DNA from 3 places in the Undibacterium sp. MH2W genome. Region 3 is predicted to be linked to each of the others. Evidence: predicted binding sites of a transcription regulator. Region 3 holds the regulator's gene; each other region holds the start of a gene.
What was found. Region 3 encodes sigma-54, which starts transcription at its own class of promoters, with help from an activator protein. Its sites were predicted from a motif close to TGGCANGNAANCTGCTTT; they were not measured.
Positions count from the first base shown of each region.

Region 1: the regulator sigma-54 is predicted to act here: its motif matches at 2,248-2,265, upstream of ACO0K2_RS01585 (nitrate/nitrite transporter).
Region 2: the regulator sigma-54 is predicted to act here: its motif matches at 2,630-2,647, upstream of ACO0K2_RS12640 (urease subunit gamma).

Region 1 covers NZ_JBMPPA010000001.1:359,107-364,664, forward strand. Annotated here, with positions in the region: gene nirB (nitrite reductase large subunit NirB) at 1-850, opposite strand, end outside; gene ACO0K2_RS01585 (nitrate/nitrite transporter) at 866-2,068, opposite strand; gene ACO0K2_RS01590 (PepSY-associated TM helix domain-containing protein) at 2,490-3,926, opposite strand; gene ACO0K2_RS01595 (DUF2946 domain-containing protein) at 4,197-4,580, opposite strand; gene ACO0K2_RS01600 (YeiH family protein) at 5,017-5,558, shown strand, end outside.
Region 2 covers NZ_JBMPPA010000004.1:450,765-456,322, forward strand. Annotated here, with positions in the region: gene ureE (urease accessory protein UreE) at 1-205, opposite strand, end outside; gene ureC (urease subunit alpha) at 255-1,952, opposite strand; gene ACO0K2_RS12635 (urease subunit beta) at 1,949-2,266, opposite strand; gene ACO0K2_RS12640 (urease subunit gamma) at 2,275-2,577, opposite strand; gene ACO0K2_RS12645 (hypothetical protein) at 2,835-3,917, shown strand; gene ACO0K2_RS12650 (VTT domain-containing protein) at 4,069-5,010, shown strand; gene ACO0K2_RS12655 (urease accessory protein UreD) at 5,039-5,558, opposite strand, start outside.
Region 3 covers NZ_JBMPPA010000002.1:645,577-651,134, forward strand. Annotated here, with positions in the region: gene ACO0K2_RS07185 (ABC transporter permease subunit) at 1-7, shown strand, start outside; gene ACO0K2_RS07190 (ABC transporter ATP-binding protein) at 18-746, shown strand; gene ACO0K2_RS07195 (enoyl-CoA hydratase/isomerase family protein) at 832-1,926, opposite strand; gene hpf (ribosome hibernation-promoting factor, HPF/YfiA family) at 2,094-2,441, opposite strand; gene ACO0K2_RS07205 (RNA polymerase factor sigma-54) at 2,551-4,035, opposite strand; gene lptB (LPS export ABC transporter ATP-binding protein) at 4,046-4,810, opposite strand; gene lptA (lipopolysaccharide transport periplasmic protein LptA) at 4,842-5,408, opposite strand; gene lptC (LPS export ABC transporter periplasmic protein LptC) at 5,447-5,558, opposite strand, start outside.

The DNA.
Region 1 (5,558 bases), on a different contig from region 3:
GGTGGCTAACACATTCGCCAACGGCATAGACGCGTGGATCGTAGGTTTGCAACGCATCACTGACAACAATACCGCGCTGGCAATAAATACCCGCTGCTTCCGCCAATGCGGTATTAGGTCGAATTCCAACAGCCATGACGACCAGATCTGCTTTTACGGTTTTGCCACTTTTAAACCGAACCCCACTCACGTGTCCTTGGTCATTGCCGATGATTTCTTCTGTGGCTTCTTCCATCAGAAATGCCAAGCCACGCTCTTGCAGTGACTGTTGCAACAGCATTCCTGCCGTCTTGTCTAACTGTCGCTCTAATAACCATGCGGCTAAGTGAACTACGGTCACATGCATTCCGCGTAATCGAAGACCATTCGCAGCTTCCAATCCAAGCAAGCCGCCACCGATCACTACCGCGTGTTTTTTTACACGTGCTGTTTCGATCATGGTTTCGGTGTCATGAATATCGCGGTAGCTAATGACACCATCAAGCTGATTGCCGGGCACGGGAAGAATAAACGGTGTCGAACCGGTTGCTAACAATAAGCGATCATAGGGTGTGCAATGACCATCGGCCGTGATCACTTGGCGCTTTACGCGGTCGATTTTGGTTACTTCACAGCCCATCCGCAGATCAATGCCTTGCTCAGCGTACCATGACACGGGATTGAGCACGATATCGTTAAAATTCTGCTCGCCTGCTAACACCGGTGATAGCAAGATACGGTTGTAGTTTGGATGGGGTTCATTTCCAAACACGGTGATTTCATACATATCCGGTGCGATAGCAAGCAATTCTTCTACCGTTCTGATGCCAGCCATGCCATTGCCGACCACGACTAATTTTAATTTTTTCATCATTGGCCTCTTTGATCAAACGCGCACCATGCCAGCAGACCAACTTGTACGCCAACGGGCTTTGACGCCGCTAAGACTGATCCACCCTAAGGCAGCGAGGAATGAGAACAACCACAAGCCAACAGCATAGTCCCCTGTTGCTTGCTTAATCGCTCCGAGACTGGCTGCTAGGATAAAACCACCAATGCCACCTGCCATACCAATCAAGCCGGTCATTACAGCAATTTCTTTACTAAACCGCTGCGGAACGAGTTGAAATACCGCGCCATTCCCCGCACCCAAACACAACATCGCCATGATAAAGAGTGTCAATGCGCCAAGTGAGCCACCGATATGAAAGCCAGCCGTTGCGATCAGGATTGACGTACTCGCGAAGACTGCAAGCAATGATTTAGTTCCACCGATGCGATCAGCTAAAACCCCACCCAGCGGACGCATGATTGAACCCGCAAATACACATGCGGCGGTCGCTAATCCTGCTGTTTTTGGATCGAAGCCAAATTGATCATGGAAATAGCCTGGTAGTGCACTGGCAAATCCAGAAAAACCGCCGAAAGTCAGGGAGTAGAAGAACATGAACCACCATGCATCGGAATCCTTTAGCATCCGCAGATAGTCACTCACATTTTTCTTTACAAAAGTCCCTGGCGCATCTTTTGCCAGTCGAGCATAGGTCATGAGCAATAAGACAAGCGGAATACAAGCAACGCCAAACACGTTTTGCCAACCTAATGCTGTTGCGAGCAGTGGCGCGAACAAAGCTGCGAGTACGGTGCCGGAGTTCCCCGCACCCGCGATACCCATTGCAGTCCCTTGGTGCTGAGGTGGGTACCAGCGGGATGCCAGTGGCAGCGCTACCGCGAACGATGCCCCTGCAACGCCTAAAAATAATCCAAGCAGCATGATGCCCGCAAAGCTTTGAATGCCAAACTGCCAAGCACAGAGCAAGGCGGCAATGACAACGACTTGCCCGATCAATCCTGCACGCTTCGTGCCCACGCGGTCCGCCAGAAAACCCATGAAGACCCGCAAAATGGCACCCGCCAAAATCGGTGTCGCGACCATGAATCCCCGCGCTTGTGTGGTTAAACCCAACGAGGTCGCAATCTGCACTTGCATCGGTCCAAGCAGATACCAGACCATAAAACTGAGGTCAAAATAAAGAAAAGAACAAAATAATGTCGGCGTGTGGCCGGAGCGCCAAAAACTACGATCCATGTGAATCTCCCAGCTAAAGCAACGTATCACGGAAAAAGACACGCTGCGCGAACCAATAAAAAATGGCGTCCGCTCGTAGGTTTCTACGAGGGGACGCCATTGTCCTTGTCGCACGTTGTCGCCGTTGACATCGCACCTTGCATTCTCGTTCAGCACGTCGTTGTGCTTACATCTGTTGCGTTGCAATATGCATGCCAGCCCCCCAAAAAGATTGATCAGAGGGACGCGCATCGATGCAGAAGTTCGACGCGCTAGAATCGTGCACTGCAGAAGTGCGAAATGGAGAGAGGTGCACTTGAATGGAACAAGTGCGTTATGAATAAACTACCGCCCTCAGCGGGGGATACGATCCGTCATGCGTGCTGATGGTGTACCGCGAATGATTGCATGTCAGAAAGGTAATATAATTAAACTCATGCGATCAAACGGCCGTTTGCACCGATATGTTAAGCAAATAATCGACCAAACACGCAACCAACATCGATGCGCCCAATAGCGGAAAGACCACTCCTAGCGCGACACTGATGCCCACAACACCCAGCGCAAGGTGGGCATCGCGAGGACGGGGCGGGGCGGCCAGTTGACCTTGCGGACGGCGCGACCACCACATCACCACACCACTGACGCACAGGAGCATGGTTGCAAGACAGCCTAACAGCATGATCAGTAGGTTCATCCCTCCAAACTCGCCACCTTGATGCACACTGACTCCCCATTCCACTGCATAACCGAGCGCGCCAAATTGCGCTGGTGTGACATCGACGAGCACTTTTCCGGCATATTGATCAATATGGATCACCCGCTGTGCAGCCAGTTTCGGCGATGAGTGGATTGCGCTGTAGACTCCCTCTTTGCCTCGAGGCAGCATTAAACGGTAGCCTTTTGGCATTCCTAATGAGTGAATGATCTTAACAACATCATCAATCGGCTTGGTCGCTGGTTGGCTGTGATTGATTTCTATTGAATCGTGATGCAACGCGTCATCCTGATGCATGCGGTGTTCATCATGCTCGTTGCTGAGGGCGGACGCTGGTACGGGTTGTTGCTGGAGGTTCCACGGTAGGTCTCCCAGTGCTTCAGCTGGCAGTGTAGAGTGAGGGACACTCCGCCACATGCTATTAGGCACGCCCCATCCTTGGTCGCTGAGAAGCTGATTGACATGTTTACCCCAGAATACGGACCACGGCATGCCCGTCAGCGCCAAAAATAGAATCACGATCGCTGCAAAAGCACCAGCGACAGCATGCACATCGCGCCACCAGACACGGCCAACCGCCTCTTTGCGAATGGATACGACACCTTTCGTGCGACCACGCGGCCACCAAAGGTAAGCGCCTGTTAGCACGAGCACGATGATCCAACCTGCAACGATTTCGATGAGGCCTAGCCCACCGACACCCAACATCGCGAGCGAATGCACTCTTTTGACCATGGTCATGAGGCGATCTGACGCATCCATAGCCCCCACCACTGTACCCGAGACAGGATCGACAAACACTTGCAACACCGTCCCCTCTTTGGTCGCCACATCGACCTGAACATTGTGAAACGTATCTTCTGGAAAGGTGATGGATTTCACCGCGCCGGGATAGCGTTCGCTAGCCCGGTCGATCAAGGTACGTGCAGATAGTGTCGGTGTGTCTGCGACCATCGATTGGCTGTCGGTTGTGGATCGAATTAGTTTGTCCGCATAAATGATGTCATCGAGTTGGCGATGAAATAGATAAATGGATCCCGTTGCGGCGAGGGAGAAAATAAAAGGCAAGCAAAGTAGGCTTGCAAAAAAATGCCAACGCCATACGCGGCGATACAAAGTAGAACTGCTTCCTGCAGTTGAACTATTATTTTTAAAAGACATGAATTCTCACTTGTGAACTTGAACGCTAATTTCAACGCTTATTTCAACGCTTATTTCAACGATTATTTCAGCGTTCATCTCAGCGTTCATCTCAATAGGTATTGGGTCAAATTTTTACCGTTTAGCGATTGGCCGTGCATCCCTATATCCTTATGTGACGTCACCGTTCATAGGGGGACATGCTCTCTGCAATGTGTGAATAGACGCATCCGCGCTGCCTCCTGAGAGAGCAACATCGCCAAAACAGTCGTAAAAACGAAACAGAAAGTATTAGATCAGTGGCGGTGCGCGCGATTGCACACCACGCCAAGCTTGCAACGGTTGTGGTGAGAGGTAGAAGAGGGGTGGTAATGTTTGATGTTGACGAATAGCGCTGACCAAGGTGATATCAGCCACCGACAGAAAAGGCAGATCGGCTTGCATCACACAATAACCACAATCAAGCTGATGTCCTTGTGGATGTTCTTCTGATCCACCACGTTGTATTACTCTTATCGACACCTTGAGTGCTTGTGTTGGCACACGACAAATCGTCGTCGTGAAGTCGGCTCGCAGTGCAAGCAATCTTGATACCGACGGCGCAAAGAACGCCATCAACATGGCAAAGATAGCGATGTTGATGATCAGTGCGTTGAGTTGTCGACGGAGGTGCATATGCTACGAGATCGATTACGTACAGAAAATTGTACAGATAGTGTTGTGCAGATGAGATCGTCGATTTTACATGACTTGATATCAGCAGTAGAAAAAAGCGATGATATTTTTTGATCCCAATATGTCGTAAATTAACTATACATATACGAACTAATTCGTTGCTTAGTTACGTCCTTGGTTTTTACACTTGCATTGCGCATGACATTAGTCGTGGCAAAAAAAGGTCATCGGAAGATGGTCGTTGCAATGAGGCATACCTGCCATTCTTATCCTGTGATCTCCGTATTCTCTTCATCCTTGTCGGCCCGGAGGAGGGGTCTTCTTCGGTGAATGTATTTCAGAGCTGGAATTTCTGAGTGATGCAATTCGATATTGGCATCGCTCACAATTTTCTATCCATCGTTGTCGTATTCAATTACTTTTATTTGCAGATATCATGACAAATTCGATACATATAGACGCTCCCGCAGTAGAAGGAGCGCGCAGCACATCAACACAACCAATTGGTTGGCGTGAAATTTTTTTAAAAGAGGATTGGTGGGCTATTTGGGTTGGCATAGGGCTAGTGCTCGTTGCGTATGCGCTCTTTGCCTCCGGTAGTAGCCTTAAATGGATTGCCGTAACCCCGGCAAAATGGTCAACACTTGCTGAGCTCACGTCGCACTTTACCGCTAATTGGTTACGTTATGTGGCGCAGTATGTTTTATGGATCTCAGTTTTTTCAGTCGCATTAAAAACACTAGGGAGTAAGTTGTCGGAATTTATCCCCGCATTTTCTTTATTGTACGTATTCTCACTGGTGATCTTTACCTTAGGTCAATGGGCGCAAGCAAGTAAATATAATCTAGAGCCACCACTGGTTGCTTTAGTGCTTGGGATGCTTATTTCAAATACGGTCGCGCTGCCTGATTGGCTTAAGAGTGGCTTTCGCGTCGAATTTTACGTCAAAATCGGTATCATTTTATTGGGCGCGACCTT
Region 2 (5,558 bases), on a different contig from region 3:
CCGCCAGCACCTGAATCACACGTCCATCGTTTCCTAACATCAAGTCACCATCGCGCATGACTGTGCCGCGAACGGTGAATACCGCGACGTCTTCTCCACTCACCAAATGTGCTCTGAGACGAGATTTTTCGCGTAACTCGTAGGGCAAAATCAGTTGTCCATCAATTTTTTCTGCTTTTTCTGTTTTTGTATGAAGTGTCAACATGGTGATTACATCATCCTTGTCTGAAATAAAGGTTATTCAACATCCTGTGTTAAAACAAAAAATACCGTTGTGCCATCGGCAGTACCTTCGCCGGCTCGCACACCAGCAATTCACCGTTGGCGCGAACCTCGTACGTCTCAGGATCGACTTCCATCGTTGGAACCAGTGCGTTGTGAATCATGTCTTGTTTGCGGACATGTCGGGTATTTTTGATCGGAATGAGAGTTTTACTGAGCTTTAATTGCTCAGCCAATCCCGCGTCGTATCCTGCCTGAGAGACGAAGGTAAAGGATTTTTTCAAGCCACCACCAAATGCGCCAAACATCATCCGATAATGTACTGGCTGCGGTGTTGGAATCGACGCGTTAGGGTCGCCCATCTGCGCCGCGGCAATCATGCCGCCCTTGAGAATCATCGATGGTTTTACCCCGAAAAAAGCCGGTTTCCATAAAACGATATCCGCAATTTTTCCCACTTCGATTGAGCCAACGACGTGCGATATGCCATGAGTAATTGCAGGATTGATCGTGTATTTAGCAACATACCGTTTGACACGGAAATTATCATTACCAGATTGATCCTCAGGTAATGCGCCGCGCTGTTGCTTCATTTTGTGTGCCGTCTGCCAGGTCCGCATGACGACTTCCCCCACCCGGCCCATCGCTTGGGAATCAGATGACATCATGGAAATTGCGCCGATATCATGCAAAATATCTTCTGCGGCAATAGTCTCTCGACGGATCCTCGACTCCGCAAAGGCGATATCTTCAGCAATCGCCGGATCTAAATGGTGGCAGACCATAAGCATATCGAGATGTTCATCGAGCGTATTGACCGTGTACGGACGCGTCGGATTCGTGGAAGATGGCAAAACATTTCCTTGCCCTACTGCAGCAATGATGTCCGGCGCGTGTCCACCACCCGCACCCTCTGTATGAAAAGTATGGATCGTACGATCTTTAAAAGCAGCCAGTGTATGCTCTAAAAAACCACCTTCATTAAGGGTGTCGCTGTGGATCGCCACTTGCACATCCATGCGATCAGCCACTGTCAGACAATTATCAATCGCTTGGGGTGTACTGCCCCAATCCTCATGGAGCTTTAAGCCAATAGCACCGGCACGGATTTGCTCTTCCAACGGCAGCGGCAGGCTCACATTCCCTTTGCCTAAAAAACCAAGGTTCATCGGAAATGCATCGGCCGCCATCAGCATCGAATGAAGGTGCCAAGGTCCTGGCGTACAGGTCGTCGCCGCAGTACCTACCGCAGGCCCCGTACCGCCGCCAAGCATGGTCGTAACACCGCTCATTAATGCTTCTTCAATTTGTTGAGGACAGATAAAGTGAATGTGCGAATCGATGCCACCCGCTGTCACAATCATCCCTTCGCCGGCAATAATCTCCGTTGCACCACCAATCGCCATATCAACCCCAGGCTGGATATCGGGGTTACCGGCTTTACCGATGCATGCGATCAAACCATTTTTGAGACCAATGTCTGCTTTCACAATGCCCCAGTGATCGAGAATAACGGCGTTGGTGATGACGGTATCCATGACGTCTGCGTGCGCACGCTGGGATTGCCCCATGCCATCCCGAATCACTTTGCCGCCGCCGAACTTGACCTCTTCGCCGTAAATCGCGAAATCTTTTTCAATTTCAATCAATAAATCGGTATCTGCGAGCCGCAAACGATCGCCAGTCGTTGGGCCAAACATTTCTGCATATGCCTGACGGGAGATTTTCATAACGATCCTTTCAATGGTCCCATGACTAGGCCATTAAATCCGTACACTTGACGATCACCCGCGAGCGCAACGAGCTCTACTGTGCGTTGCTGGCCAGGTTCAAAGCGGACAGCAGTACCGGCTGCGATATTGAGGCGCATGCCATAGGCGACGTCTCTATCAAACTTTAAAAAGGGATTGGTTTCAAAAAAATGAAAATGGGACCCCACCTGAATGGGGCGATCACCACTATTGGCCACGACGATGGTCGCCGTCGGTCTGCCAACGTTGAGTTCGATATCGCCCAGAGCGACGAACATTTCACCAGGAATCATAAGTACTCCTAAGGAATTGGATGATGAACGGTCACCAATTTGGTGCCATCTGGGAAGGTTGCCTCGATCTGAATATCAGGAATCATTTCGGGCACCCCTTCCATGACATCGGCGCGTGTCAAAATCTGGGTACCATCAGACATGAGTTGTGCAACGCTTTTGCCATCACGTGCACCTTCCATAATGGCGGCACTAATGAGCGCGACCGCTTCGGGGTAATTCAGCTTCAGGCCACGCGCCATTCGTCGTTCTGCCAACAAAGCGGCGGTAAAAATCAATAACTTGTCTTTTTCTCGGGGGGTGAGGTCCATGGTTCTGCCTTTATCTAACAAACGCGAATCACATTCAAATAGTGCAAGAATCAAACCAGCTTTCATGCACCACTCTGCTACCATCGCGCCCGAATATCAAAGAAAGTGTTGCATTTTGGTGCATTTTTTTTGAGTACGCCCCGTTATGTGTCATACACATCGTTATCACAACGTTACAAACCCACTCTGCTGTATTCAATGACCCCTTTGTATAATGCAGTTCTTCGGCGCTCACCTTCTTCGCAGGCGAATGAACCATGAAACGATCCTCGTTAATTACCCACATTCTCAGCGGTGTCACTCTCTCGTTGACGCAGCTCTCTGTCGGTGCAATTGCGGGAGAAGTACCGCACTGGCAACGTCTACACCTTGGCACTTCTGGTCAGGATCAATATGATTTTCCGGTCTATGCCAACGACGATTTATCCGTCTCTCAGCCCGATGTACGCGAAGCCATCATTGTTCAGCATGGAATACAACGAAATGGGGATGATTATTTCGCCTCCGCGATGGCGCTGTTAGAGGGGTCGGGGCGCAGTCCCAAAGAGGTTCTCGTCATTGCGCCCAATTTTCCTGGCGTACCGGATAAAGATAAGGGGTTCGACAACATGCCTCTCTGGTCTATCCAAGGTTGGACAGGCGGCGATAACGCCGTGAGCGGCACGCTTCCCTCTCACGGGTTAAGCTCCTTGACAGTGCTCGATGACATTCTCCTGATGCTCGCTGATAAAAAACGCTTTCCCCTACTGCAAAAAATCACCGTCGCGGGCCATTCAGGTGGTGGGCAACTGGTGCACCGTTATGCGGTCTTGAATCATGTCGATGAACAGTTACGCCAGACTGGCTTGGATGTACGTTATGTCATCGCCAATCCTTCGTCTTATCTGTATTTCACGCCAGAGCGTCCACAGGGCGATGGTTTTGCAAGATATGACCAGAAACTGTGTCCTAGCTACGATGATTACCGGTACGGAATGCAGAATATGGTGCCGTACGCAGGGACGATGGCAGGCTCAGATCTGTTCCACCGTTATCTGCAGCGTCGTGTCACCTATCTAGCGGGAACGTCAGATAACGATCCCAACCATCGGGTACTCGATAAATCCTGTGGTGCGGAAGCAGAAGGGCCAACCAGAATTACGCGCGCCCGGGGCTACTGGCACTATGAGCACTATCTCGCGGGTCCATTGAGTGTACAGATGCATGAGCGTTTCGAGGTCATTGGCGTCGGTCACAATCAAGCGCAGATGTTCGGCTCGCAATGTGGAACCCACATTCTATTTGGTCGTAGTGCCACGACAGCACCTAATGCAGCCCAATGTCAGGCGATCGCGCCGTGACAGGTGATTTCTGCAGCATCGGATAACGGAAGACAACGAACCGATGGAAGACAACGAACCGATACGAGCTATTGAGTTAAAATAGAAAAGACGCCGTATCTGCGATTGCCCCACAATCGATCTGCCATTTCACCCTAACCGATTACTTTCTATGTCAGCGCACTGGCTCAACGATATTGTCACTCATAACAGCAGCCTGCTCATTTTTACCAATGTCTTGCTGCAACAGCTCGGTCTGCCGGTCCCCGCTGTACCGACGATGATGATCAATGCGAGCCAAGCAACCTCTCTCCTACCACTCAGCGCCATGCTTGATGCCGCTGTGACTGCTTCGCTGATCGCTGACTTGGTGTGGTATCAAGCGGGGAAGGTATTTGGCTACAAGGTATTAAAATTATTGTGCAAGATGTCCATCAACCCCGGTTCGTGCGTCAATCAGACAGAAGCGCGTTTTGTGAAGTGGGGCATGTGGTCTCTGGTCTTCGGTAAATTTATTCCTGGCTTTTCCACCGTCGCACCGCCCGTCGCTGGCGCACTAGGAATGCCACGTGGTCAATTTTTATTTGCTTCTGCAATTGGCGCGGCGTTATGGGCTGGCATTGCACTCCTCGCAGGCTTTGCATTGCAAGAGCAAATCGCGGCTGCCGTTGATCTTTTGGCGGAACATGGCATTCAAATTATGACCGTCTTTTTGGGGATCTTCCTTGTGTGGTTTGGCTGGAAATTCTGGCAGAAAATGCGCTTTGAACAATTAGCAGCGATTCCACACATCACCACTGACGAATTAGCACAACTTGCTACATCTAATAAGCCTTTTCAGGTGATTGATTTGCGCAGTCAGGCATACATAGAAGAAACCGGCATCTTCCCTGGCGCTTTGGTGCGTAACGTGAACAAGGTCGGCGAAGCGATGGATCAGGTGCCTAGTACGGAACTCATTATTACCTTCTGCGCGTGCCCTGGCGATGCCAGTGCAGTCCATGCAGCACACACCTTAAAGGCGATGGGTTTTCAGGATGTGCGCCCACTCAAGGGAGGATTTGAAGCCTTGAGTAAAACGGCGTGGATTGTGCAACCGAGCCACAAAGCCTGATGTCGCGCCGCTTGTGACGGGGGTAATCTCACGTTTGCCAGATCCGAGGGATCACGGCTTGATGAGCATTGATCACGGGCCGCAGGTGTTCCCAGACAATCTGTAACCATTGTTTCGCAACCTCACTCGAATTCCCGAGATACCGAGCAACGATCACCGTTTTCATTTGCGTCACACCGCAGATGCTGTCTGGTTCCAGCGCTGCAATCAGGGTTGCCGTGCGATCACGTAGCTGTTGCAACTGTTCGCTCGTCAGTGACTCACCACAAGCAAGCACCATCCCACACACCGATTTGCCATACAGTCCTAAGGGGCTGTGCATGGCAGCATCATTGCCACCGATACGTCCCTGTTCAAACCAGATCAATTGACCATTGCGATATATCCGATTGCACTGAGCAATGACACCACGGGTGTACTGTTCGTTGGATGCTGTCCTGCCGAAGCAGAGGATATCGCTCGCGATAAAGCTTGCGTTTCCTTGTAAGTGCACCGTCTGATGTAACTTGACCGTAGCATCGTCAAAGAAGATCGTTTCTTGTGGCAAC
Region 3 (5,558 bases):
GGCGTAAGGAGAACCCTATGTTAGAAATTTCAAATTTACACGCCGCTTACGGTAAGGTACAGGTATTGCACGGTATTTCCTTGTCTGTCCCAAAAGGAAAAGTGGTGACGCTAATCGGTTCTAATGGTGCCGGTAAAACAACCACAATGCGTGCCATTTCTGGAATGTTGAAACCGAAAGAGGGGACAGTTAGTCTGGGAGGGCAGGACATCACTGGTCTCGATTCGCACAAAATTGCTCGCGCTGGTTTGGCGCATTCACCAGAAGGTCGCCGCGTGTTTGCGACGATGTCGGTGAAAGATAATTTATTGTTAGGTGCTTTCCCTCGATTTACTGGCTCACGTAGTCGCGGTGATATTGAGACGGATCTGCAAAAGGCGATGGAATTGTTTCCGCGTCTGCGTGAACGTCGTGATCAACTCGCTGGCACGTTGTCGGGTGGTGAGCAGCAGATGCTGGCGATGGCACGTGCGGTGATGCTCAATCCGGAAGTGATTCTATTGGATGAGCCATCCATGGGATTGGCACCGATTTTGGTCGATGAAGTATTCCGGATTATCCAGCGTCTCAAGCAAGAAGGGATGACGATGTTGCTTGTGGAACAGTTTGCGGCAGCAGCGTTGGCCGTCGCTGATTACGGCTACGTACTGGAAAATGGGCGTATTTCGGTGCATGGTCCTGCGGCGAGCTTGCAGAACGATCCTGCAGTGAAGGCGGCGTATCTCGGAGGAAATGCGCAGCACTAAGACTGCCATTGATGTAAAACACCCCGCGAGTAGTACAGCGGGGTGTTTTTTTTAGACAGATTGCTGACGTCAATAGGTCTTTGGATTATCCCGCTAATGCGTGCAGCGGATGAGCATAATCTGGCCATACCGGCGAGAAGAATCCCAGCACCATATCGCGTGTCACCTCTGAGAGATGTGCAGGTGACCATTGTGGTTGATTATCTTTGTCGACAACCAACGCACGAACACCTTCTACGACTTCACCATGCTTGAAACAGTGACGAACCATGGTTCTTTCCATGCGCAGACAATCTGACACCGTCATGTTGGCGCTGCGGCGCAGTTGCTCCAATGTCACGCTCATGAGCAATGGTGAGCGTTTTTCCATCGTGGCGACGGTTGTCTGAGCGAAGGTGCTATCGCTGGCTTTCAGACGCTCTGTGATAGCAGGGACACTATCGCCGATGAACAAGGCATCAATCTCTGTACGATGTGTGGCCAGTTTGCTTTGCGTTGGGTCGATTTGCGTTGCAAAGGGAGCGGCGAAATTGTGAATCGCTTGACGCCAATCAGTCGTATCGTGATTGCTGAAAAGCGCCATCAACGCGGGAATCTCCGTTGTTGGAATAAACACATCAGCAAGGCCTGCATAGAGGGCGTCCGCCGCACCAATGATCTCTCCGCTTAAGCCCAGATACGTACCGATTTGGCCAGGTGTGTGTGATAAGAAGTAACCACCTCCTACATCGGGGAAGAGTCCGATATTCACCTCTGGCATCGCCATTTTCGTGCGTTCAGTGACGATGCGTACGCAGGCGTCTTGGCCTGCTTGTGCGATACCCATGCCTCCACCCATCACAACGCCATTCATGATGGCGATGTAAGGCTTCGGATAAAAATGAATTAAATGATTTAATGCATATTCTTCCGTAAAAAAATCTTCTAAGAGTGCACTATCACCCTTCGGGGATGCTGTGCCAACATCATAAAAAAAGCGAATGTCACCACCCGCGCACAAGGCCTTTTCGCTACTGCTATGAATAACGACAGCACGAATTTGTGCGTCATCGCGCCATTGTAAGAGACTAGCGGTGATGGCACGAACCATCTCTAGTGAAAGCGAGTTGAGTGCTTTGGGGCGGTCTAGCGTAATAAACCCAATATGATTATTAACGGAGGTGATAACGTGTTCGCTCATAGGATGACCAATAGAATAATGGTGATGAAGCCCTTATTTTATGCTGGGCTGGATGTGGCGTCACGCGCTTTTGGCACTGCGACAGAAAGCGTTACGCAAACAAAAAAGGACGCTCTATTGCGTCCTTTGTTGGTTGCCTCTGACTTCGCAGGGCGCTCATGAGGTGCTTATGATGCCGATGCCGGATCAGGCATGTGTTTGATGGCATCGTGGTGATGTTCCTGAATCTTGTCTTTGTGTTTAATCACTTGACGATCCAGTTTATCGACCAATGCATCAATGGCAGCATACAAATCATGTGCCAAACTCTCAACGTGGATATCTTTACCACTGATGTGCAGGTTGATATCTGCCTTGTGACGTTTTTCTTTTTCCCGGAGCTTGTCTACCGTCAGAATGACGGCAATATCAATGACTTGATCGAAGTGGCGCCGTACCCTTTCCAACTTGGTATGCACGTATTCGCGAATTGCAGGAGTTACTTCGACGTGATGTCCACTGATGGTGAGATTCATACTGTGCTCCTATAGTGATGTTACATGCTACAACAATGCGCTCGATTCATTCAAAATGTGTTGAGCTAAATCATATATAGCAATCTAAGCCGTAAATACAAGGACAAACTTATAAAGATTTACGCATACTCACTGGAGGAATTTTCAAGGCTTCGCGGTATTTGGCGACTGTCCGTCGGGCAATTACCATGCCCTGTTCACCCAGCATGTCTGCGATTTTACTGTCAGAGAGTGGGTTCTTCTGGTCTTCTGCTCCTATCAACTGCTTGATGAGTGCTCGTATCGCGGTGGACGATGCTTCTCCCCCGGTTTCCGTCGCGACATGGCTGCCGAAAAAATATTTCAACTCAAACATGCCATGTGGGGTCAACATGTATTTTTGGGTCGTTACACGAGAAATGGTGCTCTCGTGTAATCCTAGTGTATCAGCTATTTCGCGCAAAACAAGGGGGCGCATCGCAACTGCACCGTGTGTGAAAAAATTACGCTGTCTTTCTACTATCGCTTGTGCAACGCGCAAGATGGTTTCGAAACGTTGGCGCATATTTTTGATCAACCAGCGTGCTTCCTGAAGTTGCGTAGAGAGACCATTTTCTCCGCGGTGCTGACGCATCATGTTGGCATAAATACTGCTCACGCGTAGCTTGGGCATCACGTCTTGATTGAGGACAACCTGCCAACCGTGAGCCGTTTTTTTAACAATGACATCAGGGACAACATAGTCCGAACTGCTCTTAGCAAATTCGCTACCAGGACGTGGTTTGCAAGCACGAATCACGATTTGTGCTTCGCGCAAATCTTCGTCATCGCAATCAAAAATTTTCTTTAATTTTGTAAAGTCACGCTGTGCAAATAAATTTAATTGATTTTCAACAATATTTAACGCAAGGCGACGCGTCACGAATGGAATATCAGGTAAACGTTTTATCTGCAAAGCAAGACATTCTGCTGGGCACCGCGCACCAACGCCAGCAGGATCAAAGCTTTGCACCATCGACAAGGCAAACGTCAGTTCTTCTGGTTCGACGGTCAATTCAATTGGCAGACTGGCATGGATTTCATCTAATGTTTCACTCAGATAACCATTGTCATCAATCGCATCAATGATCAGTTCCACCAGTGCAAGATCGCGCGGTTCACGTAAATTCAAGCGCATCTGTTCCAGCAAATGCTCACGCAGACCAATATGCGCAGCTTCTAGCTGACGTTGTCCATCATCATCTTCCGCATTGTATTGGCTTGCTGGCGCATCGTTGAAGCTCCATTCTTCTTCGTTGGCACTCACGCTGTCGTTGATCGCAAATTCGGTGTCAGAAGACGTCTCTACTGTCGTTGCGGTCGTCGCTTGTAGGTCGGGTACTTCCATGCCTGCATCGGGGGTGGCACTGGCAGTGTTAATACCGCCGTCAGCCAAAAGCCGAACTGCATTGTCCATAGGATCATCGACCCGTTCGAGCAACGGGTTTTCGATGAGGAGGGTCTCTAGCTCTTGATGCAATTCGAGGGTCGATAATTGCAGCAATCGGATGGATTGTTGCAATTGCGGCGTGAGAGCAAGATGCTGAGATGTGCGGAGTTGCAGACTTTGTTTCATGATGCTTCCGTCACATGCGGAAATGCTCTCCTAGGTACACGCGTCTGACGGATTCATTTTCAATGATATCGTCGGGCTTACCGCTGGCCAATACGGCACCTTGGTTGATAATGTAGGCGTGGTCACAAATACCAAGAGTTTCACGCACGTTGTGATCGGTGATCAACACACCGATACCGCGTTCTTTCAAGAAGCGGACAATACGTTGAATCTCAATCACTGCAATCGGATCAACGCCTGCAAAGGGCTCGTCAAGCAACACAAACCGTGGATTCGTTGCCAATGCTCTTGCAATCTCAACGCGTCGCCGTTCACCACCTGATAACGAGAGCGCCTGGTTCTCGCGGATTTTTTCAATCTGCAAATCGGCCAGTAAGGCGTTGAGACGTGTATCGATGTCAGCCTTGGATAAATATTTATTATTTTTATCTTTTTGAATCTCTAACACGGCGCGGATATTTTCTTCCACGGTGAGTTTTCTAAAAACAGAGGCTTCTTGAGGCAGGTAGGACAAACCCAGTACTGCACGTTCATGAATCGCGAGACCGGAAGCGGGGATGCCATCGATTGTGATATTGCCACCATCAGAAGGGACTAAACCCACAATCATGTAAAAAGACGTGGTTTTACCTGCTCCGTTGGGGCCGAGTAGTCCAACGACTTCGCCACTCTTGACGGACAACGAGACGTCTCTCACTACTTGTCGCGCACCGTAGCGTTTTTTCAGACCTTTGACCACCAGCGTGCTGGTTGTTTCTGATGTATTGGTTGGCATCTTGGTTTTCTTGTATTTTTGTGTTTTGTCGTTATTTATCGGCTTTAGGTTGAATCGTCAGGCGAATTCTGCCGCTGCCAGAGACTGCCTTACCGCTGCTCGTATTTGAGCCCACAAAAACATCGTTTTTACTATCGTAAGACAAGTATTCGCCTTCTTGTTCGTCGGTGACCTTGGTACCTTCGAGGTAGCGAACTTTGGCAGCCGAGATAAATTTAATCAACTCAGTTTTCTCGTCATACTCTGCGTGCTCTGCCTCGCCCTCTACCCAGAGGTCTGAGCCACCGTCACGCTTTTGACGAAAGCTCACTTTACCACCTGCTTTGCTGAAGAGCTTCACATTTTGAAATTCATCGGGCGATTTTGTGGCAATAGCACGTTCTGCTCTAACGACGAGCGAGCCTTTGGTGATATGCACATCACCAAAGGCTGTTGTTACGTTTGTTTTTCCATCACTAGTGAGATGGTCGGCTTCGATTACCATTTCTTTTTTGCTGTCCGCTTTCTCAGCGTGGGCTGGTAATGCGGCTGAGGTCAAGAAGCCAACCAATAATAGTGAGTGAATCATCTGACGAGGAGAAAGGAGAGTCAGGCGCATGGTTTACTTTCTAAGGGGGTGTCTGTTCAGGTAAATGGTCAATCGCCACGTTTCTTCAAACGCGCATGGACTTTGCTAAGTAATTCCAGTTGCTGCGTCGCGATATTAGCAACCAGGCCAACGGCGCGTGCCTCGATACCTTGGGTGAAT